Regions from separate parts of the Streptomyces sp. NPDC050549 genome, predicted to be linked through region 1. Evidence: riboswitches for the same ligand, from Rfam matches in the RefSeq annotation. Region 1 holds a riboswitch; each other region holds the start of a gene.
The links. Region 1 has a riboswitch for cobalamin ahead of metE (5-methyltetrahydropteroyltriglutamate--homocysteine S-methyltransferase). Riboswitches for the same ligand answer to the same signal wherever they lie in the genome.
Positions count from the first base shown of each region.

Region 2: it holds a riboswitch for cobalamin, as region 1 does, so the genes downstream of both, AB0I51_RS03355 (prenyltransferase/squalene oxidase repeat-containing protein) here and metE (5-methyltetrahydropteroyltriglutamate--homocysteine S-methyltransferase) in region 1, are expected to answer to the same signal.
Region 3: it holds a riboswitch for cobalamin, as region 1 does, so the genes downstream of both, AB0I51_RS25800 (cobalamin biosynthesis protein) here and metE (5-methyltetrahydropteroyltriglutamate--homocysteine S-methyltransferase) in region 1, are expected to answer to the same signal.

Region 1 is NZ_JBFAJD010000053.1:33,909-41,310, reverse strand. It holds gene scpA (methylmalonyl-CoA mutase) at 1-886, shown strand, start outside; gene meaB (methylmalonyl Co-A mutase-associated GTPase MeaB) at 883-1,866, shown strand; cobalamin riboswitch at 1,939-2,163, shown strand; gene metE (5-methyltetrahydropteroyltriglutamate--homocysteine S-methyltransferase) at 2,308-4,626, shown strand; gene AB0I51_RS43265 (histidine phosphatase family protein) at 4,737-5,315, shown strand; gene AB0I51_RS43260 (polysaccharide deacetylase family protein) at 5,461-6,195, shown strand; gene AB0I51_RS43255 (cytochrome P450) at 6,197-7,402, opposite strand, start outside.
Region 2 is NZ_JBFAJD010000001.1:738,959-746,360, reverse strand. It holds gene AB0I51_RS03370 (PP2C family protein-serine/threonine phosphatase) at 1-209, shown strand, start outside; gene AB0I51_RS03365 (glutamate ABC transporter substrate-binding protein) at 307-1,230, opposite strand; gene AB0I51_RS03360 (phosphotransferase) at 1,409-2,086, opposite strand; cobalamin riboswitch at 2,146-2,280, shown strand; gene AB0I51_RS03355 (prenyltransferase/squalene oxidase repeat-containing protein) at 2,376-3,626, shown strand; gene AB0I51_RS03350 (SCO2322 family protein) at 3,623-4,234, shown strand; gene AB0I51_RS03345 (energy-coupling factor transporter transmembrane component T) at 4,227-5,303, shown strand; gene AB0I51_RS03340 (ATP-binding cassette domain-containing protein) at 5,300-6,970, shown strand; gene AB0I51_RS03335 (ECF transporter S component) at 6,985-7,402, shown strand, end outside.
Region 3 is NZ_JBFAJD010000018.1:136,532-143,933, reverse strand. It holds gene AB0I51_RS25830 (hypothetical protein) at 1-196, opposite strand, end outside; gene AB0I51_RS25825 (alpha/beta fold hydrolase) at 353-1,480, opposite strand; gene AB0I51_RS25820 (class II aldolase/adducin family protein) at 1,595-2,326, opposite strand; gene AB0I51_RS25815 (lysozyme) at 2,523-3,275, shown strand; gene AB0I51_RS25810 (inorganic phosphate transporter) at 3,374-4,633, shown strand; gene AB0I51_RS25805 (hypothetical protein) at 4,667-4,888, shown strand; cobalamin riboswitch at 5,023-5,165, shown strand; gene AB0I51_RS25800 (cobalamin biosynthesis protein) at 5,265-6,206, shown strand; gene AB0I51_RS25795 (cobyric acid synthase) at 6,203-7,402, shown strand, end outside.

The sequences.
Region 1 (7,402 bases):
GGGCGGTATGGCCAAGGCGATCGACGCGGGCATCCCCAAGCTGCGCATCGAGGAGGCCGCGGCCCGCACCCAGGCCCGCATCGACTCCGGTCGCCAGCCGGTCATCGGCGTCAACAAATACCGGGTGGAGACCGACGAGCAGATCGACGTCCTCAAGGTCGACAACTCCTCCGTCCGCACCCAACAGATCGAGAAACTACGGCGGTTGCGCGCCGAACGCGACGAACAGGCCACCCAGGACGCGCTGCACGCCCTGACCCGGGCCGCCGAGGGCTCCGGCAACCTCCTGGAGCTGGCGGTGAACGCGGCCCGTGCGAAGGCCACGGTCGGCGAGATCTCCGACGCGCTGGAGAAGGTGTACGGGCGGCACGCGAGCCAGATCCGTACGATCGCCGGTGTGTACCGCACCGAAGCCGGCGATTCCCCGTCCGTCGAGCGCACCCGTGCCCTCGTGGCCGAGTTCGAGGAGGCCGAGGGCCGCCGCCCGCGCATCCTGGTCGCCAAGATGGGCCAGGACGGCCACGACCGCGGCCAGAAGGTGATCGCCACCGCCTTCGCCGACCTCGGCTTCGACGTCGACGTCGGCCCCCTCTTCCAGACCCCCGGCGAGGTGGCCCGCCAGGCCGTCGAGGCGGACGTGCACGTCGTCGGGGTGTCCTCACTGGCCGCAGGACACCTCACCCTCGTACCGGCGCTGAAGGAATCCCTCGCCGAGGAGGGCCGCGAGGACATCATGATCGTGGTCGGCGGAGTGATCCCTCCGCAGGACGTCCCCACGCTCCTGGAGATGGGCGCGGCGGCCGTGTTCCCGCCCGGGACGGTGATCCCGGACGCGGCCTACGACCTGGTCGAGCGGCTGGCCACCGACCTCGGGCACACCCCGTGATCGATGTCGACACCTATGTGAAGGGGGTGCTCGACGGCAAGCGGGCCCTGGTGGCCCGCGCCATCACGCTCGTCGAGTCGACCAGGCCCCAACACCGGTCCATGGCACAGGAGTTGCTGACCGAGCTGCTGCCGCACAGTGGAAAGGCGCGGCGGATCGGCGTCAGTGGTGTTCCGGGTGTGGGCAAGTCGACGTTCATCGACGCGTTCGGCACGCTGCTCACCTCGCTCGGCTTCCGTGTCGCGGTGCTGGCCGTCGACCCGTCCTCCACCCGGACGGGCGGGTCGATCCTCGGCGACAAGACCCGCATGGAACGCCTGGCCGTGGACCCGGCGGCCTTCGTCCGCCCCTCCCCCACCGCCGGCACGCTCGGCGGTGTCGCGAAGGCGACCCGGGAGTCGATCGTGGTCATGGAGGCGGCGGGCTACGACGTCGTCCTCGTCGAGACGGTAGGCGTCGGCCAGTCGGAGACGGCGGTCGCCAACATGGTCGACTCCTTCCTCCTGTTGACCCTGGCCCGCACCGGCGACCAGTTGCAGGGCATCAAGAAGGGTGTCCTGGAGCTGGCGGACGTCATCGCCGTCAACAAGGCGGACGGCCCGCACGAACGCGACGCGAAGAGCGCGGCACGTGAACTGGCAGGCGCCCTGCGCCTGATGCATCCGGCCGACGCCGCGTGGACCCCGCCGGTACTGAGTTGCAGCGCACGAGAGGGCACGGGCCTGGACACGGTCTGGGAGCGCCTGGAACAACACCGGTCCCTGCTGGACTCCACAGGTCGTCTGGCCGCCAAGCGCCGCGAGCAGCAGGTGGATTGGACGTGGACGATGGTCCGCGAGGAGCTTCTGGGCAGGCTGCACGCGGATCCGACGGTGCGTGCGCTTGGGCCTGTGCTCGAACAGCGGGTCAGAGACGGCGAGTTGACGGCAACTCTGGCGGCCGAGGAAATCCTGCGAGCTTTTGGACTCCCGCCCAGCTGACTCACCTGAGGGGCGCGGGGAACTGCGCGCCCGGCCCCCACCGGCGGAAAGCCGAAACTCAACCCACCCGCTAGGCTGACCCACGCAGCTGGTTCGCCCCGTCAGCCGGACGGGCGCGTCGCAAGAGGGAACCCGGTGAGACTCCGGGACTGCCCCGCAGCGGTGAGCAGGAACGACCGCCGTCATACGCACTGGGTCCGCGACAGGATCTGGGAAGCGACGGCCAGTAGGTGTCCTCCGGTTCGACGGAGGGCGTGCCCGCGAGTCCGAAGACCTGCCAACTGCCCGCGCGCGAACGGGTTTTGCGCGCGGAATCCCGGTGACCTCGTGGGCGGGTCGGCGTACATACCGACGGGCTCAACAGCCGTCCGGTCTGGCGTTCCTTCGCGCTCGCGTCCCGTCCCCGGGATCTCAGGGAGACAGCTCGCGAAGGAGAGTTCCGTGACAGCGAAGTCCGCAGCCGCGGCAGCACGGGCCACCGTGTACGGCTACCCCCGTCAGGGACAGGGCCGGGAACTGAAGAAGGCCGTCGAAGGCTACTGGAAGGGCTCCGTCGACGCCGACGCCCTCCGGGCCACCGCCGCCGAACTGCGCCGCACCAACTGGCGGCAGCTCGCCGAGGCCGGCATCCACGAAGTGCCGACCGGCGACTTCTCGTACTACGACCACGTCCTGGACACCAGCGTCATGGTCGGCGCGATCCCCGCCCGCCACCGCGCCGCCGTCGGACTCGACCCGTTGGACGGGTACTTCGCGATGGCGCGCGGCACGCAGGGCGTGGCGCCGCTGGAGATGACGAAGTGGTTCGACACCAACTACCACTATCTGGTGCCCGAGTTGGGGCCCGACACAGTCTTCGCCGCCGACTCCGGCAAGCAGGTCGGCGAATTCCGTGAGGCCCTCGCGCTGGGCCTCACGGCCCGCCCGGTGCTCGTCGGCCCCATCACCTACCTCCTGCTCGCCAAGCCAGCGCCCGGCGTCGCCCCGGACTTCGATCCGCTGACGCTGCTGGACCGGCTGCTGCCCGTGTACGCCGAGGTGCTGGCGGATCTGCGGGCGGCGGGCGCGGAGTGGGCGCAGCTGGACGAGCCCGCGCTCGTGCAGGACCGGACCCCGGCCGAACTGAACGCCGCCGAGCGTGCCTACCGTGAGCTCGGGGCGCTCGCCGATCGGCCGAAGCTGCTGGTCGCCTCCTACTTCGACCGGCTCGGCGACGCGTTGCCGGTGCTGGCGAAGGCTCCGGTGGAGGGGCTGGCGCTCGACTTCACCGAGGCCGCCGCCGCCAACCTGGACGCACTGGCCGCGGTGGGCGGGCTGCCCGGCAAGCGGCTGGTCGCCGGGGTGGTCGACGGCCGCAACATCTGGCGCAACGATCTCACCAAGTCCCTTGCCGTACTGGGCACGTCGCTCGGTCTCGCCGACCGGGTCGACGTGGCGGCCTCCTGCTCGCTGCTGCACGTCCCGCTCGACGCCGCCGCCGAACGGGACATCGAACCGCAGATCCTGCGCTGGCTCGCGTTCGCGCGTCAGAAGACACGTGAGGTCGTCACGCTCGCCAAGGCCCTGGCCCAGGGGACCGACAGCATCTCCGCCCAACTGGCCGCGAACCGGGCCGACCTGGCCTCCCGCGCGGGCTCCCCGATCACCCGGGACCCCGCCGTACGGGCGCGTACCGCCGCCGTCACCGAGGCCGACGCCCGCCGCTCCCAGCCGTACGGCGAACGGACCACCGCCCAGCGGGCGCGCCTCGGGCTCCCGCTGCTGCCGACCACCACGATCGGCTCCTTCCCGCAGACCGCCGAACTGCGCACCGCCCGCGCGGACTTGAGGAAGAACCGGATCGACACGGACGGGTACGAGGAGCGCATCAGGGCGGAGATCGGCGAGGTGATCTCCTTCCAGGAGAAGACCGGCCTCGACGTCCTGGTGCACGGCGAACCCGAACGCAACGACATGGTCCAGTACTTCGCCGAGCAGCTCACCGGCTACCTCGCCACGCAGCACGGCTGGGTGCAGTCCTACGGCACCCGTTACGTCCGGCCGCCGATCCTGGCCGGGGACATCTCCCGCCCCGAGCCGATGACGGTCCGCTGGACGGCATACGCCCAGTCCCTCACCTCGCGACCGGTCAAGGGCATGCTCACCGGGCCGGTCACCATGCTCGCCTGGTCCTTCGTCCGCGACGACCAGCCGCTCGGCGACACCGCCCGGCAGGTCGCCCTCGCCCTGCGCGACGAGGTCGACGACCTTGAAGCGGCGGGGACTTCGGTCGTCCAGGTCGACGAGCCGGCGCTGCGCGAGACGCTGCCGCTGCGCGCGGCGGACCGGGAGGCGTATCTCTCCTGGGCGACGGAGGCGTTCCGGCTCACCACCTCCGGGGTCCGGCCGGACACGCAGATCCACACGCACATGTGCTACGCCGAGTTCGGCGACATCGTGCAGGCCATCGACGATCTCGACGCGGACGTCATCAGTCTGGAGGCGGCCCGTTCGCACATGCAGGTGGCCGGCGAGCTGGCCGGGCACGGTTATCCGCGTGAGGCCGGACCCGGCGTGTACGACATCCACTCGCCGCGGGTCCCGGACGCGGACGAGGCGGCGGCCCTGCTGCGCAAGGGACTTGAGGCCATTCCGCCGGAGCGGCTGTGGGTCAATCCCGACTGCGGTCTGAAGACCCGCGGCTGGCCCGAGACCCGCGCGTCCCTGGAGAGCCTGGTCGCGGCGGCACGTACGGTCCGTGAGGAACTGGCCGGCTCCTGACCCGAAGGCCCGAAGGCGGGGGCGGCCGGGCAGGTGTCCGCCCGGCCGCCCCCGTCGTGCGGTTTACGCGAGACGATGTTCCGTACAGCCAGGAGAACCGGAGCGAGCGAGTGACCATCCGTATCACCTTGATCTCACCGGCGTTGAACCGGTCCCTGCGGGAGGCCCGGTTCGACGAGGGCAGTCCGCTCGACCCGCGCGGCCGGGCCTGCGCCGAGTCCGCCGCCGGTTCGCTCGGGGCGGCCGACCGGGTACTGGTCTCCCCCACGGCGCGCTGCCGGGAGACGGCGTCCGCCCTCGGTCTCGCGGCCGTGCCGGAGCCGGAGTTGGCGGGGCTCGACATGGGCCGCTGGCGGGGCCTGACCCTCGACGAGGTGATGGCGCGGGAACCGGACGCGGTGTTGTCCTGGCTGTCGGACCGGGACGCGGCGCCCCACGGCGGGGAGTCGGTGGGGGCGCTGTGCGAGCGGGCGGCCGGGTGGCTGGAGGAGACGGCGACGTTCGGGGGCAGGACCCTCGCGGTCGTGGAGCAGGAGCTCGTACGGGCCCTGGCGGTCACGATCCTCGGCGCGCCCGGACCGGCCTTCTGGCGGCTCGACGTGCCCCCGCTGACCGCGACCGACCTCAGCGGGCAGTCCGGGCGATGGAACCTGCGGCTCGGACGGGAGCTGGGGGCCGAGGGCCGCTGACGCGATTACGGGGGTCGTCCCTCCGAGCATCTTCGACCGACTATACACACCGTATATACTCAGTATGTATAGTCTGGACATGCCATCTCTGAGGTCTCTGGACAAGAAGAGGAAAAGAACCCGGGCCGGGTTGCGTGCCGTCGGCATGTTTGTGGCGGTCGCCTCGCTGGGCCTTGCGTCGAGCGGATGCACCAAGCTCGACACGACCGCGCCCGCCGCCGCCCGGACGCATGACGTGTCGGCGACCGCGCAGGCCCGTTTCGGGACCGTCGACTGCCGTGAGGCGAAGTGCATCGCGCTGACCTTCGACGCCGGGCCGAGCGAGAACTCGGCGCGACTGCTGGACATCCTGAAGGAGAAGCAGGTCCCGGCGACCTTCTTCCTGCTCGGCAAGGGGCACATCGCCAAGTACCCGGAGCTGGTCAAGCGCATGGCCGCCGAGGGGCACGAGGTGGCCAGCCACACCTGGGACCACAAGATCCTGACCCGGATAAAGCCGGCCCAGATACGCGGCGAACTGGAACGCACGGACGACGCGATAGAGCGGATAACCGGGAAGAAGCCGACGCTGATGCGTCCGCCGCAGGGCCGCACCGACGACACCGTGCACAAGATCTGCCGAGAACTGGGCCTGGCGGAGGTCCTGTGGAGCGTGACCGCCAAGGACTACACGACCACCGACTCCGCCCTCATCACCAAGCGCGTCCTCGCCCAGGCCACCCGGGACGGGATCATCCTGCTGCACGACCTGTACCGGGGCACCGTGCCCGCCGTCCCCGGCATCATCGACGCGCTGAAGGCACGCGGGTACGTGTTCGTGACCGTGCCGCAGCTGCTGGCGCCCGGGAAGGCGGAGCCGGGGAAGGTCTACCGGCCCTGAGTCACCAGGTCAGATGCAGGGCGTACGGGGAACGGTGGATCATCGTGGGCCGCATGGTGACCGGACGATCCGCTGCGAGCCGCAGTCCGGGCAGTCGACGGGTCAACTCCTCCAGGGTGAGCCGGAGTTGCTCCCGGGCGAGCTGGGAGCCCGGGCAGCCGTGCACGCCGAGGCCGAAGGCGAGGTGGCGGGCGGCGGGAGAGCGGGTGATGTCGAAGGTGTCGGCGTGCGGGTGGCGCCGCTCGTCCCGGTTGGCCGCGCCGAAGGCGACGAACAGCGTTGCCCCGGCGGGGAGTTCGGTACCGGCGAGGACGACCGGCCGGGTGGTGATTCTGCGGAAGCCCTGCAGTGCGGTGTCGTAGCGGGCCGCCTCCTCGATGGCCGCGGGGATGCGCTCGGGTTCGGCGCACAGCAGCTCCCACTGGCGCGGGTGGCGGAGCAGATGCAGGACGGTGGTGCCGATGAGCGCGGTGGTGGTGAGGTGGCCGGCGATCAGCAAGTTCTGCAGATCGGCGACGAGTTGATGCCGGTGGTCCAGGGTGAGCGGCCCCTCTGCGACGGAGGCGACCAGCTCCGAGCAGAGGTCCTCGCGGGGCTGGTCGTAGCGCTCCCGTACGTACCGGTCGAGAGTGTGCTGCATCGCGACGACGTCCTGGGCCGCGGCGACCTGCTCGGCCTCCTCCAGGGGGCGGAACAGCAACTCCTCGGCGCGGTGGCCGCCATGGACGACTCCGGGCACGTCGGCGGGGTCGAGGCCGACGATCCGGCCGATCACCTCGCCGGGGAGCCTGCGGGCGTACGCCGACATCAGTTCTACGTGCCCGTCCTCGGCGAACGTGTCGACGAGGGCGGCGGCGCGCTCGGCGGCGTAGGGCAGGACGGCCGTGACGCGGGCCGGGGAGAGGCCGCGGACGACGGGCGCGCGCAGTCGCTGGTGCTCCGCGCCGTCCGCGGTGACGACGACCGGCCGCCCGCCGAAGCCGCCGCCGAGGACGGCGAGCGCGGCGGGCGACGGCAGCACGTCGGGCCGCAGCGCGACCGCCGAGGAGAAATCCTCGGGGCGGCGCAGGACTTCGCGGACGTCGGCGTCCCTGGCGATGAGCCAGGCGTCGAGTTCGGCGACGTGGGTGAGGCCCTCCGTCTGCCGGGCCCGGGTGTAGAGCGGGTACGGGTCGCGCTGCAACTCGTCGAGTCTGCCGTGCAGTTC
Region 2 (7,402 bases), on a different contig from region 1:
CGGACGGCCTCACCGAGTCCCGCGCCCTCGACGGCACCCCGTTCGCCCTGCTCACCGAGTGCGCGACGGCGTTGAGCGAGCCGACGCCGGACGGGGCGCTGCACGCGCTGTACGACCGCCTGCTCGCGCACGCCGGCGGCCCGCCCACCGACGACCTGGCCCTCGTCCTGTGCCAGCCGACGGGGGTGGCGGCGCCGGTGCGGGTCTGAGTCCGGCCCCCCGTCACCAGTCCCGGATCGGCCCAACTTGCCGACGGAAGGGCGTCGGCCGGTAAGCCTGCCGGTACGACACATCGCTCGGGCGCCCTCAGTCGCGGTAGCGCGGCGCGGGCGGGTAGAAGTCGCCGTAGGGGCCCAACCACCGTTCGTGCAGGGCGCGGAGCGTGCCCGAGGCGCGCAGGTGCGCGAGGACGCCGTTGACGAAGCGGACGAGTTCCGGTGTCGTCTTCGACACGGCGATTCCGTGCGGCTCGTAGGTGAACCGCGGTCCGGTGATGCGGGTGGCGGGGTCCTGGGCGCTCAGTCCGGCGAGGACGTTGTCGGTGGTCGACACGGCGGCCACCTCGCCCTGCTGGAGCAGCAGGAGGCAGTCGGTCCAGTCGGAGACGGTCACCGGCCGCACCTTCGGGCGGGCGCGTTGCAACTCGGTCAGTGAGGTGGTTCCCCGGGCCGTGCACACCTTCTGTCCGGCGAGATCGGCCAGGGTCTTCACCGGGGAGGTGTCGGTGACGAGGACGCGTTGGCCTGAGTCCAGGTAGTCGCTGCTGAACAGCACCTGCTTCATGCGCTCGCAGGTGATCGTCATGGAGTGCGCGACGAGGTCGACCTCGCCGCGTTGCAGTAACCCGATCCGCTGCGCGGACGGCACGGCCCTGAACTGCACCCGGTCGGGCCGCCCGAACAGCGCGCGGGAGATCTCCCGCACCAGGTCGATGTCGAGCCCGTCCAGCTGTCCGGTCTCGGAATTGCGGTAGCCGAAGAGATAGGTGTTCTGGTCCACTCCCACGATCAGCCGTCCGCGGGCGACGATCCGCTCCATCGCCGAACCGCTGGGCATCCTGCCACCCGGCGTCGGCATGCGGGCCGGCGGTTTCAGCGACAACAGCGGATCGCAGTTCTCGGCGGTCCCGGTTCGTGTGCTCGCGGTCGCGCTCTCGGCCGGCGCGCGCTCCTCGACGGGTGAACGGTGATGCGGGGCGGCCGAGTCCGCACAGGACACCGTCAGCGTCATCGCGGCCAGCGACGCCACGACGGCGGCAAGAACCCGGCGGGCAGCCGGCGACCCGCTCTCTTCTCCACGTGCCCGAAGTTCCCCCACACTGCCCCGCAGCCCTCGGAACCCATCCGAAGCCGCCGTCCGGCGCCCCGGCCCCTCACGCACTCGTCGGCGGTGACGCGTTCACGTCGATTCACGGTTCCCGAGGAGATGCGAGCGATCGGATCAACTCCTCTGCCGCACCGAGGAGTTCGACCTCGCGCGGAGTCATCGTCGGGTTCGCCGCACGCCTCCGCCGGGCTTCCGCGAGACCCTCCTCCGTGAGATCGGCGGGGTCGGCGAGGAGTGCGGCGAGCATCGCGCGGGCCGGGTCGGCGATCGGCAGGTCGTCCACGGCGACCTGGGCGATGATGATCGCGGAGAGCCCCCAGTCGAGTCCGGGGTCGCCGTCCTCGGCGGTGCCCCAGTCGATGACCCGGGGACCGTCGGCGGTGAGCAGCACGTTCTCCGGGTGGAGGTCGAGGTGCAGGACCCGGGTGCCGGGGCGTCGGCCGGGGATCGCGTGCAACTGCCGTAGCAGCGCGGCGAGTACGGCCCCCGCCTCCCGGACGTCGATCGTGCCCGCGACCAACGCCTCCAGCATGGTGGGCCCGGTCAGCCGTTCCATCACGAGGTCGGTGCGCGAGGTACGCGAGTCCCCCGGCCGCACCCGGGGCACGGGGTAGCCGTGCGCCCGTACATGCTCCATCACCGCGCCCTCGGCCGCCGCGTCCCCCCAGTCCTCCCGGTTGCGGCGCAGCACCCATGCCTCGTCGATCTCGTACACGTCCGCGGTACGGCCGGACCCGATCAGCTTCCCCGTCACCGACATGGCCAGAACCTATCGGGCCCGCAGGACCGGGCAACCCCCACTCACAGCGCGCGCTCAGGTTGCCCGTACAGTGGCCGGGTCGTCATCACACCCGTACGGGGGAAAGCCGGTGCAATTCCGGCGCTGACCCGCAACCGTGATCCGTCCCCCTCCCGGGGCCGGTGAGCCGGACCGCCCCGCACGGCACGTGACCGGCTCACACGCACCGTCGAGGAATACGGAGCCGAGCCGCCCGGGGGTGATCCCGTGCGCCGCCCTGCTCCCCAACAGGGGAAGGCACCCGCCGATCATGAACGTCCGCCGCAAGGCCGCGGCCCTGGCCGCCGGCATCACCGTCACCGTGATCGCCGCGACGCCCGCCGTCGCCGCAGGTCCGTCGCCGTCCGTGGCGATACCCGCCGGGCTCTACGGCACCTCCGACCCCACCTACGACGGCGTCTGGCGCCAGTCCCTCGCCCTGCTGGCGCAGGATGCCGTCGGTGTACAGCCCGCCGACAAGGCGGTGGCGTGGCTGGCCGGGCAGCAGTGCGCGAGCGGCGCCTTCGCGGCGTTCCGCGCCGACCCCGGCAAGGCGTGCGACGCCAAGGTCATGGTCGACACGAACAGCACGGCCGCCGCCGTACAGGCACTCTCGACGCTGACCGTCTCCTACGACGCGCAGGTGGCCAAGGCCGTCAAGTGGCTGAAGTCCGTCGAGAACGCCGACGGCGGCTGGGGCTACTCCGCGGGCGGCGCCAGTGACGCGAACTCCACCGCCGTCGTCATCGGCGCGCTCGGCGACGCCGGGGTGACCGTGCCGAACGTCCGCAAGGACGGGAAGTCCCCTTACGACGCACTGCGCAAGCTCGCGCTGCCCTGCGACAACGGCACGGACGCGGGCGCCTTCGCCTACCAGCCCGACAAGAAGGGCAGGCTCCTTGCCAACGCGGACGCGACCGCCGCCGCCGTGCTCGGCCTGGACGGCGAGTCGCTGACCGGGAGCCGGCAGGACGACGCCGAGGCCCCCACGGGCTGCGCCGAGCCGGATCCCCATGTCCCCGAGACGGCGCTGAGCCTCAACGGTGCCCGCTGGCTCACCCGGGCCATGGCCAAGGACGGTCATCTGACCTCCCCACTCCCCGGCGCCAAGCCGCAGCCCGACTACGGCAACACGGCCGACGCGATCGTCGCCCTGTCGTCCCTCGGCCTGCACGACCAGGCGGCGAAGCCCCTGCACTGGCTGGAGACCCACTCCAAGGCGTGGGCCGCGCAGAGTGGTCCGGCCGCCTACGCCCAACTCGTCTTCGTGGCGACCACGGCGAAGGGCGCCGACGTCCACGACTTCGGCGGCCAGGACCTCGTCACCCTGCTGAACGCGACCGGCCCGACCCCCGCGGACATCGAGGAGCGGGTCACCGCCGGCCCGGAGGAGAAGACGGCATCCGACGACAACGACGGTTCCCTGAACGTCGCCTGGGCCGTCGGCGGCGCTCTCCTCGTCGTCGCGATCGCCGGTTTCGTCCTGGTCGCCCGTGGCCGCAAGCGCGGACAGCAGCAGTGACCCGCCGCCCCTCCCTCACCCTCCTCCTCACCGCGCTCCTGCTCACCCTCACCGCCAACTCCCCCGCCCAGGCGGCCGGTTACCGCTACTGGTCCTTCTGGGACCGCACCGGCACCCACTGGACCTACGCCACCCAGGGCCCCTCCACCACCCGCCCCGCCGACGGCGACGTCCAGGGCTTCCGCTTCGCGGTGAGCGAGGACTCTGCGGACGCGAAGCAACCCCGGGCCTCATCGGCCGACTTCACGACGATCTGCGCCAACTCCCCGGCCGTGGAAGGGAAGAAGCGCGTCGCTCTCGTCCTCGACTTCGGTACGGCGTCCGACGCGCCCTCCGGTGAGACCCCACCCGCCGGCCGCACCGCCTGCGCCACGGTGTCTCCCGACGCGACGACGGCGGAGGCACTGGCATCGGTCGCAAAGCCCCTGCGCTACGACACGAACGCCCTGTTGTGCGCGATCAGCGGCTATCCGGAACAGGGCTGCGGAGAGCAGATCACCACAACCCATCACGACGGCCCGTCGGTGGGCGTGCTGGCAGGCACGGCAGCCGTCGCACTCCTGGCCACGGCAGCGATATGGCAGACCCGCAGGCGCAAACATGCGTGACTGCAGCACCCCGAACCCCACCCACCCCGGCGCCTGGTGGACCTGGTCCCTCGGCCTCGCCACCGCCGCCACCCGCACCACCAACCCCCTCCTCCTCGCCCTCCTGATCACGGTCACGGCCTACGTCGTGGCAACGAACCGCACCCCCACCCCCTGGTCCCGCTCCTACACCGCCTTCGCGAAACTCGCCCTGGCCGTACTCCTCATCCGCCTCCTCTTCGCGATCGCCCTCGGCTCCCCCGTCCCCGGCACGCACACCCTGCTCACGCTCCCCGAAGTCCCGCTCCCCCACTGGGCGCAGGGCATCCGCCTCGGCGGCAAGGTCACCGCAGAAGGCCTGGCTTTCGCGTTCTACGACGGCCTGAAACTGGCCACGCTGCTCATCTGCGTCGGCGCGGCGAACGCCCTCGCAAACCCGGCGCGGCTCCTCAAGTCCCTGCCGGGCGCCCTGTACGAGACCGGCGTCGCGGTGGTCGTGGCGCTCACCTTCGCCCCGAACCTCGTCGCCGACGTCCAGCGGCTGCGTGCCGCCCGCCGCCTCCGTGGCCGCCCCGACCGGGGCCTGCGCGGCCTGCTCCAGGTCGGACTCCCGGTCCTGGAGGGCGCGTTGGAGCGCTCGGTCGCCCTCGCCGCCGCGATGGACGCGCGCGGCTACGGCCGTACGGCACAGGTGCCCGCCTCCGTACGGCGGACGACGGCCGCCCTCACGCTCGGCGGGCTGCTCGGTGTGTGCGCGGGGACGTACGGGCTGCTCACCGCCGAAGGCGGGGTCTACGGGCTGCCGTTGCTGCTCCTCGGGGTCGTCGCCGCGGCGGCGGGGCTGCGGCTGGGGGGCCGCCGTACGCTGCGCACCCGGTACCGCCCCGACCCGTGGGACGCGCGGGCGTGGCTGGTCGCGGGCTCGGGTACGACGGTCGCCGCGCTGCTGACGCTGGCCTCCGTCCGCGACCCAGGCGCGCTCACTCCCGGTGTGGTGCCGCTGGTCGCGCCGACCCTTCCCCTCTGGCCGGCGGCTGCCGTACTGCTGGGCCTGGCCCCCGCGTTGCCCACTTTCAAGGAGCCGTCGTGATCCGCTTCGAGGATGTCTCCGTGACGTACGAAGGCACAGCCCAACCGGCCGTCCAGGGAATCGACTTCGAGGTCCCGGAAGGCGAACTGGTGCTGCTGGTGGGCCCGTCGGGGGTCGGCAAGTCCACGGTTCTCGGCGCGGTGAGCGGACTGGTCCCGCACTTCACCGGCGGCACCCTGCGCGGCCGGGTCACGGTCGCCGGCCGTGACACCCGCACCCACAAGCCGCGTGAACTCGCCGACGTGGTGGGCACAGTGGGCCAGGACCCGCTCTCCCACTTCGTGACGGACACGGTCGAGGACGAACTCGCCTACGGCATGGAGTCGTTGGGCATCGCCCCGGACGTGATGCGCCGCCGCGTCGAGGAGACCCTCGATCTGCTCGGCCTCGCCGACCTGCGCGACCGCCCCCTCGCCACCCTCTCCGGCGGCCAGCGACAGCGCGTCGCGATCGGTTCGGTCCTCACCCCGCACCCCCAGGTCCTCGTCCTCGACGAACCGACCTCGGCCCTGGACCCGGCCGCCGCCGAGGAGGTGCTCGCCGTCCTCCAGCGCCTGGTCCACGACCTCGGGACCACGGTCCTGCTGGCCGAACACCGCCTGGAGCGGGTCGTCCAGTACGCCGACCAGGTCGTCCTGCTTCCGGCCCCGGGTGCGGCGCCGGTCCTCGGCAGCCCGGCGGAGGTGATGGCGGTGTCCCCCGTGTACCCACCGGTCGTGGCCCTGGGCCGGCTCGCCGAGTGGACGCCGTTGCCCCTGACTGTGCGGGACGCGCGGCGCCGGGCGGACGGACTGCGGGGGCGCCTGGCCGGACGCGAACCGGCCCGTGGCGCAACCCCGTTCAACGGGCAGCTCCCCAACTCCCGCCCGCCAAGCTCCCGTTGGCGCGCACGCAAAAGCCCCGCCCCGACTCCCGTCCACACGGCGGAAGTCCGCGCCCTCTCAGTCCGCCGTGCCGGTATCGACGCCCTCCGCCGCGTCGACCTCACCATCGCCCCGGGCGAGACCGTCGCCCTCATGGGCCGCAACGGCGCCGGCAAGTCCACCCTCCTCAACACCCTCGTCGGCCTGGTCGCGCCCACCTCCGGATCGGTCCGGGCCGGCGGCCTCACCCCGCATCGCACGGCGCCCCGGGACCTCGTACGCCGCGTGGGCCTGGTCCCGCAGGAACCCCGTGACCTGCTGTACGCCGACACGGTCGCCGCCGAGTGCGCCGCGGCCGACGCGGACGCGGGCGCCGAGCCGGGTACCTGCCGTGGCCTCGTCTCCGGCCTCCTCCCCGATGTGACCGACGACACCCACCCCCGCGATCTCTCCGAGGGGCAGCGCCTCGCGCTCGCCCTCGCGATCGTGCTCACGGCCCGGCCGCCCCTCCTCCTGCTCGACGAGCCGACCCGGGGTCTCGACTACGCGGCCAAGTCCCGCCTGGTCACGATCCTGCGCGCGCTCGCCGCCGAGGGCCACGCGATCGTCCTCGCCACCCATGACGTGGAGCTCGCCGCCGAACTGGCCCACCGGGTCGTCCTCCTCGCCGACGGAGAGGTGATCGCGGACGGTCCGACCGCGGAGGTGGTCGTGGCGTCCCCGTCCTTCGCCCCGCAGACGACGAAGATCCTCGCCCCGCAGCAGTGGCTGACGGTCGCCGAGGTACGGGAGGCCCTGACATGAGGGAGACGAGGGGCATGAGGCCGATCCCCCTCACTCCCCGCTCCGCCGCCGCCCTCACCCTCGTCACCGTCACCGGGATCGCGGCCTTCACCTGGCCCTTCCTCGCCCCGCCCGGCTCACAGGTCGCCGCGCACTCGCAGGACGCGCCCTGGCTCTTCGCGGGCCTGCTCGTGCTGCTCGTCGCCGTCGCCGCCGCGGCGATCTCGGAGTCGGGGCTCGGCCCGAAAGCCGTGGCCATGCTGGGCGTGCTCGCCGCGACCGGTGCCGCGCTGCGCCCCGTCGGCGCCGGTACGGCCGGCATCGAGCCGATGTTCTTCCTGATGGTGCTGAGCGGACGCGTCCTGGGACCCGGTTTCGGGTTCGTGCTGGGCAACGTCACGATGTTCGCGTCGGCGCTGCTGACCGGCGGGGTCGGCCCGTGGCTGCCGTTCC
Region 3 (7,402 bases), on a different contig from region 1:
CCCAGTGGGCGACGCGGGCCGCGCCGGCCAGGCCGGAGCGTGCCATTCTGGCCAGTTCCGCGGGGGCCGGTGTGCCCTCCGGAGGACGGGGCGCGGGGCGGCGCGAGCGCCGCTGGTTCATCGCTCGGGGGGCGGCGGCCAGGGGTCGCGGGCGAACGAGTCGAAGCCTGGAGTCGCGCGGGATACGGGACGTCACGGGTGCAGTCTTCCGGTTGACGGTCCGAAAACCCAAACGGAATGTCACGGCGGGCGACGGGGAGGGCCCGGGCAGGGGGTCCCGCGGGCTGCTGGGGGCCTGGTTCAGGCCAGTGGTACAGGGCTAAACGGAAGGTGGGAGGGGGGTGGGCCGGGGTCACATCAGCGGAGTCAGGAAGCGGCGCAGGATCTCCTCGTAGGCGGCCGGGTCGGCGTTCCACATGGCGCCGTGCGGGGCCCGGGCGACCGGCTGGAGGGTGATCAGGTCGGGGCGCCGGGCGGCGAAGCGCCGGGAGAGGGACCAGGGGGCGACGGTGTCGTCGGGGCCGTGGAAGATCAGGGTCGGGACCTTGAGCCGGGCGGGGTCGGCGGCCTCGGCGATGCGGTCGCCGTGCAGACCGGTGCGGCCCTGGGCGGCGCGGACCGCGAGCGGCAGCAGCGCGCCCGGGGTGCGCCGGGCGGTGGCGAGGGCGCGCAGCGTCGTCTCCCAGTCGAGCACCGGCGAGTCCAGCACCAGGCCGGAGACGCGGTTGCGCATCCCGGAGTGGGCGGCGGCGCGCAACGCCATGGTGGCGCCGGTGGACCAGCCGTACAGGACGACGTGCTCGGCGCCGTAGCGCACGGCGTAGCGGATCGCCGCGTCCAGGTCGCGCCACTCGGTCTCGCCGAGGTGACCGAGGCCGTCGGGGTTGCGGGGTGCGCCGAGGTCGCCGCGGTAGGCGGGGGCGAGGACCGGGAAGCGGTTGCGGTGCAGGAACTCCATGACGTTCAGGGCGAGTTCGCGGGTGGTGGCCAGGCCGTGCACCGCGATCACCCAGGTGCTGCGCGCGCCGGGTACGAACCACGCGGGCAGGGAGCCGAGTTCGCCGGGGATGTCGATGTCGGCGTGGTCGAGGCCGAGGGCGGCGCTCGGGTTGCCGATGTGGACGTTGGGGGTGAGCCACACCTTGTCGCGGGGGTGCAGGGTGCCGTGGGTGACGCGTTCGAGGCGGCGTACGACGGCGTCGGCGGAGTGGGGCGCGGTGTCGATCACGTGACCGACGACCGCGTGGGAGCCGTCACCGGCGAGGCCGTAGATGCCGGGGCGCAGGGAGGCCAGGTCCCGGGTGAGGGTGATCTGCCCGGCGGCGGTGGCGTGCACCGTGAGCCGGGGTTCGGTCGGCAGGGGACGGCCGGGCGGCGCCTTCAGCGCGGCGTCGCTGGCGTACCGCCCGGCGGCGACGCCCACCGCACCGGCCGCGAGGGCCACGGAGACGGCCGCGGCCGTCGCTTTGACTGTGCGCACGGCTCCAGTGTCCCGGCGGACCCGCCCGGCGGCCAGCCGAAGGCGGCACAGGGTCGACGCGGGCCGCGAAGGTATCGCGGGCCGCCGAAGCGAGCGAGAGGCGCCGCGGGCGGGTCACCCCCGCTGCCCATACCCCCGCAACCGCTCCCCCGCCTCCGCCACCTGCTCCCCCGACAGCAGCGTCGGCGACAGCCCGGGCACCGACGACGCCGTCAGCCACAACCGGCACATCCACTCCAGCTGGGCCGTGCGGTCGAACGCCTGGTCCAGGGAGGCACCGTAGGCGATCGTGCCGTGGTTCTGGAGGAGGCAGGCGGAGCGGTCGGCGAGGGCTTGGAGCATGTTCTCGGCCAACTCCTCGGTGCCGTATGTCGCATACGGGGCAACCCGGACCGGGCCGCCGAGGGCGCCGGACATGTAGTGGATCGAGGGGAGTTCGGGGACGAGGGTCGAGACGGCCGTCGCGTGGACGGCGTGGGTGTGGACGACGGCGCGGGCGTCGGTGCTGCGGTACACGGCGAGATGCATGGGCAGTTCGCTCGTCGGGAGGAGGGTGCCGAGTACCTGTCGGCCTTCGAGGTCGGCGCCGACCGTGTCGTCGGGTGTCAGCCGGTCGTAGGGCACGCCCGAAGGCGTGACCAGGACGATGTCGCCGACGCGCACCGAGACGTTCCCGGAGGTGCCGACCACCAGGCCGTCGGACACCGTCCGGCGGGCCGTCGCGACGAGTTCGCCCCAGGCCTGCGCCTCCTCGGGGCGCACACGCCTGCGCCACGGCTCCCCCACAGCCTGTGCGCCCTCCCCGACTTCCCGTCCGCCCCGCTCGTCCCGCCGCCGCTCAGCCATGCCGCGATCCTGCCAGCCGGTTCTCCAACACGCGCTCGGGCGCGGGCACTTTAAGCCGGAAGCCGCATCTCCGAAAGAGTACATATAGGCATGTAACGCCCACTCAGGCCGCTTGGCCGGAGACCGATCGGCGTCGACAGATCTTCCAATAGCCTCTGGGGGATTTGTCGTACACGCCGCCATTCCCGGGGGAAACATGGCCCGTGATCGCAAACCGTCCCGTCATCGCGCCCGCCTCGTCGCGGCCGTCACTGCGCTCGCCGCCGGCGGAACCGCGCTCGCGCTCGCCGAGATTCCGGCCGCCGCCGCGAGCCCCGCCAAGGGCCACGACGTCTCCTCGCACCAGAAGAACGTCAACTGGCCGAGCGCGAAGGCGAAGGGCGCCACCTTCGTCTACGTCAAGGCGACCGAGTCCACCGACTACGTCAGCCCCTACTTCACCCAGCAGTACAACGGCGCCCGGGCAGCCGGCATCATCCGGGGCGCCTACCACTTCGCGCTCCCCGACAAGTCGTCGGGCACGACCCAGGCCGCGTACTTCGTGGCGCACGGCGGCGGCTGGAAGGCGGACGGCTGGACGCTGCCGCCGGCGCTCGACATCGAATACAACCCGTACGACAAGAAGCACGGCTGCTACGGCCTGAGCAAGGCGAGGACGGTGAGCTGGATCAAGGCCTTCAGCGCCGAGGTGAAGCGGGAGACCGGCCGTCGTCCGGTGATCTACACGACCGCCCACTGGTGGAACACCTGCACGGGCGGCAGCACCGCCCTGGCCTCGACACACGCGCTGTGGATCGCCCGCCACGAGTCGGCGGACACGGGCCCGCTGCCCGCCGGCTGGTCGTACTGGACCTTCTGGCAGTACGACAACAGCGGCGGCCTCCCGGGTGATCAGAACCTCTTCAACGGGTCCTTGAGCCAACTGAAGAAGTTCGCCCGCGGCTACTAGCCCGTACAGACACTTTGGAGACCCCCTCAGTTCATCTTCCGTTCACCCAGGTTTCCTACGGTCAACGCAACAATGACCTCGAACGATTGCCTGGGTAAATGGAAAGCTTCTCGCTGATTCTCGCGATTGTGGTAGTCACCGCACTCGCGTTCGATTTCACGAACGGTTTCCACGACACCGCCAACGCGATGGCCACCACCATCTCGACCGGTGCACTCAAGCCCAAGGTCGCGGTGGCCATGTCGGCCACCCTCAACCTGGTGGGCGCTTTTCTCTCCGTGGAGGTCGCCAACACGATCTCCAAAGGTCTCGTCGATGAGAGCGGCATCCGTCCCGAGGTCATCTTCGCCGCCCTGGTCGGTGCGATCCTCTGGAACCTGGTGACCTGGCTCGTCGGCCTGCCGTCCAGTTCCTCGCACGCCCTGATGGGCGGTCTGATCGGCGCCACCATCGCCTCGGCCGGCACCGGCGCGGTCCACGGCGACGTCCTGGTCACCAAGGTGCTCCTGCCCGCGGTCGCGGCCCCGATCGTCGCGGGTGTCGCGGCGATGCTCGCCACCCGGTTCTCGTACACGCTGAGCCGGAACTCGGACGGCAAGGCCGCCGACAAGGGCTTCCGGGTCGGCCAGATCGCCTCCGCCGGACTGGTCTCGCTGGCCCACGGCACGAACGACGCGCAGAAGACGATGGGCATCATCACTCTGGCGCTGATCGCCGGCGGTTCCATCGCCCCCGACTCGGACCCGCCCACCTGGGTCATCCTCTCCGCGGGCCTCGCCATCGCGATGGGCACCTACATCGGCGGCTGGCGCATCATCCGTACCATGGGCAAGGGCCTGACCGACCTCCGGCCGCAGCAGGGCTTCGCCGCCCAGACCAGCGCCGCCGCGGTCATCCTGGCCTCCTCGCACATCGGTTTCTCGCTCTCCACCACGCACGCCGTCTCCGGCTCCGTGATGGGTGCCGGCCTGGGCCGCAAGGGCGGTGTCGTCCGCTGGTCGACCGCCACCCGGATGTTCGTCGCCTGGGGTCTGACGCTGCCGGCCGCCGCGCTGGTCGGGGCGCTCGCCGAGTCCGTGACCGACCTCGGCGACTGGGGCACCGCGCTGGTGGCCGTCTTCCTGATCGCCTCCAGCACCGCGATCTGGCTGCTCTCCCGCCGCCAGGTGGTCGACGCCTCGAACGTCAACGAGTTCGAGGAGCCTGCCGGTGTGGTGACCGCCGCGATCGCCGCCGTCACCCCGCCCCCGTCGGTCGCCCTCTCCGAAGGCCTCACGGCGACGATCCCCTCGCCGCCCGCGACCCCGGCCCCCGTCGTGAAGTCCGACCCGGCGACCCCGCCGGCCGCCGCCGTCTGAGCCCGCGCCCCCGGTTGGAAGGAACGAATCAGCATGGACATCGACTGGGCAGCCCTCGGCTCCGTCTTCGGCGTCAGCCTCGTGGTCACCGTGGCCCTGGTGGCCGTCTTCACCCTCGGCATCACCGCCCTCTCGCGCCGCGAACGGGCCACCGCCCAGGGCGACTCCGCGACCCTCGCCCTGACCGGCGCGTACGCCTGCTTCGCGGCCTGCGCGGCGGCGGTGGCGTACGGGATCTACATCATCGTGGCCTGACCGGCCGCCAGTTGGACCCACCGTGGGGTGCGGGACGGATCACCGAACCGCACCCCACGTCTTCGTGCCCCCTCCGACGACCCGCGTGTGGGCATCAGCACACTCCTCCCCCGCAGGTCAACAGCAAGTTGACGCCCCTTCCAACCCCGTGGTGGACTGCCGGAGCCATGTACGGCGGCAGGAGAGGAAGCCGGTGCGAATCCGGCGCGGTCCCGCCACTGTCACCGGGGTAGACAACCCCGGGAGCCAGGAACTCTCACCGCCGGTCTCGTCGAACCAGGGCGTGGACACCCTGAGTGAGGACATATCGCCATGCTCGGCTGCCGTTCGAGGTCCCGTACCAGCGCAGTGTCCGACTCAGCGACCGGCTGAGCCGATGCGTGCCGATCGCGTCTTCGCGTACGGCGCCGCCGCCGGCCTTCTCGGCGACCATCTGCTCGGCGATCCCCGCCGCGGGCATCCGGTCGCCGCGTTCGGCCGCGCCGCAGGTGCCGTGGAACAGCTGTTGTGGCGCGACCACCGAGGCTGGGGCGCCCTGCACACCGCCGTGTGCGTGGGCGGCACCGTCTCCCTCGCCACCGTAGCCACTTCGGCCCTGCGACCGTCCCGTACGGCCTCTGCCGCCCTCACCGCCGCCGCCACCTGGGCGGTCGTCGGCGGGACCTCGCTCGCGCGCGAGGCCGGGACCATCGGGCGGGCGCTGGAGGCCGGTGACATCGAGGCCGCGCGGGCGCGCCTGCCGCACCTCTGCGGCCGCGACCCGCAGGCCCTCGACGCCGACGGGATCGCCCGGGCCGTCGTCGAGTCCGTCGCCGAGAACACCTCCGACGCGGTGGTGGGCGCCCTGGTGTGGGGCGGCATCGCGGGTGTCCCGGGTCTGCTCGGCTTCCGGGCCGTGAACACCCTGGACGCCATGGTCGGCCACAAGTCGGCCAAGTACCGTCGCTACGGCTGGGCTTCGGCCCGCCTCGACGACGTGGCCGGCTGGCCGGGCGCCCGCCTCACCGCCGCCCTCGCGACCGTTGCGGGCGGCGACCCGCGCGGTGCCGTACACGCCTGGCGCACCGACGCCCGCAAGCACCCGAGCCCCAACGCCGGTCCCGTGGAGGCCTCCTTCGCGGGTGCCCTCGGCGTGCGACTGGGCGGGACGCTCTCCTACGGCGGCCGGGTCGAGCACCGGCCCGTGCTCAACGGCGACGGGCGCGCCGTCGCCGTACCGGACATAGACCGTGCCGTACGGCTGTCCCGGCGCGTCGGCTGGCTCGCGTTCGGGGTCAGTGTCGCCGGGCGGCTGCTGGTGAAGGGACGGAAGTCATGAGCGGCGGCGGGCTGTTGGTCGCGGGCACCACCTCGGACGCCGGGAAGAGTGTCGTCACCGCCGGGATCTGCCGGTGGCTGGTGCGGCAGGGCGTGAAGGTCGCGCCCTTCAAGGCGCAGAACATGTCCCTCAACTCGTTCGTCACGCGCGAAGGTGCCGAGATCGGCCGGGCGCAGGCCATGCAGGCGCAGGCCTGCCGCATCGAGCCGACCGCGCTGATGAATCCCGTGCTGCTGAAGCCGGGCGGCGACCGCACCAGTCAGGTCGTGCTCATGGGCAGGCCCGTGGGCGAGATGAGTGCGCGCGGCTATCACGGCGGGCGGCAGGAGGCGCTGCTCGGCACCGTGCTGGACTGTCTCGCCGAGTTGCGGGGCACGTATGACGCGGTGATCTGCGAGGGGGCGGGCAGTCCCGCCGAGATCAATCTGCGGCGGACCGACATCGTCAACATGGGTATCGCACGCAATGCCGGGCTACCCGTTCTTGTCGTCGGGGACATCGACCGCGGCGGCGTCTTCGCCTCCTTCTTCGGGACCGTCGCACTGCTCGGCCCGGAGGATCAGGCCCTCGTCGCCGGGTTCCTCGTCAACAAGTTCCGGGGCGATGTGTCTCTCCTGGAGCCGGGGTTGGAGATGCTGCACGGCCTCACCGGGCGCCGGACGTACGGCGTGCTGCCGTTCCGGCACGGGCTCGGCATCGACGAGGAGGACGGGCTGCGCATCTCGCTGCGCGGGACCGTCCGCGAGTCCAGCACCGCGCCGCCGGTCGGCGAGGACGTGCTGCGGGTCGCCGTCTGCGCGATCCCGCTCATGTCCAACTTCACGGACGTGGACGCGCTGGCCGCCGAACCGGGTGTCGTGGTGCGGTTCGTGGACCGGGCGGAGGAGCTGGCCGACGCCGATCTCGTCGTGATCCCCGGGACCCGGGGGACGGTGCAGGCGCTGGAGTGGCTGCGGGAGCGCGGTCTCGCCGACGCCCTCGTCCGCAGGGCCGCCGAACAGCGGCCGATCCTCGGCGTCTGCGGCGGCTTCCAGATCCTCGGCGAGCACATCGACGACGAGGTCGAGAGCCGGCGGGGCTCGGTCGACGGACTCGGAGTACTTCCCCTGCGCGTGCGGTTCGCGCACGAGAAGACCCTCACCCGACCCGTCGGCGAAGCCCTCGGCGAGCGGGTGGAGGGGTACGAGATCCATCAC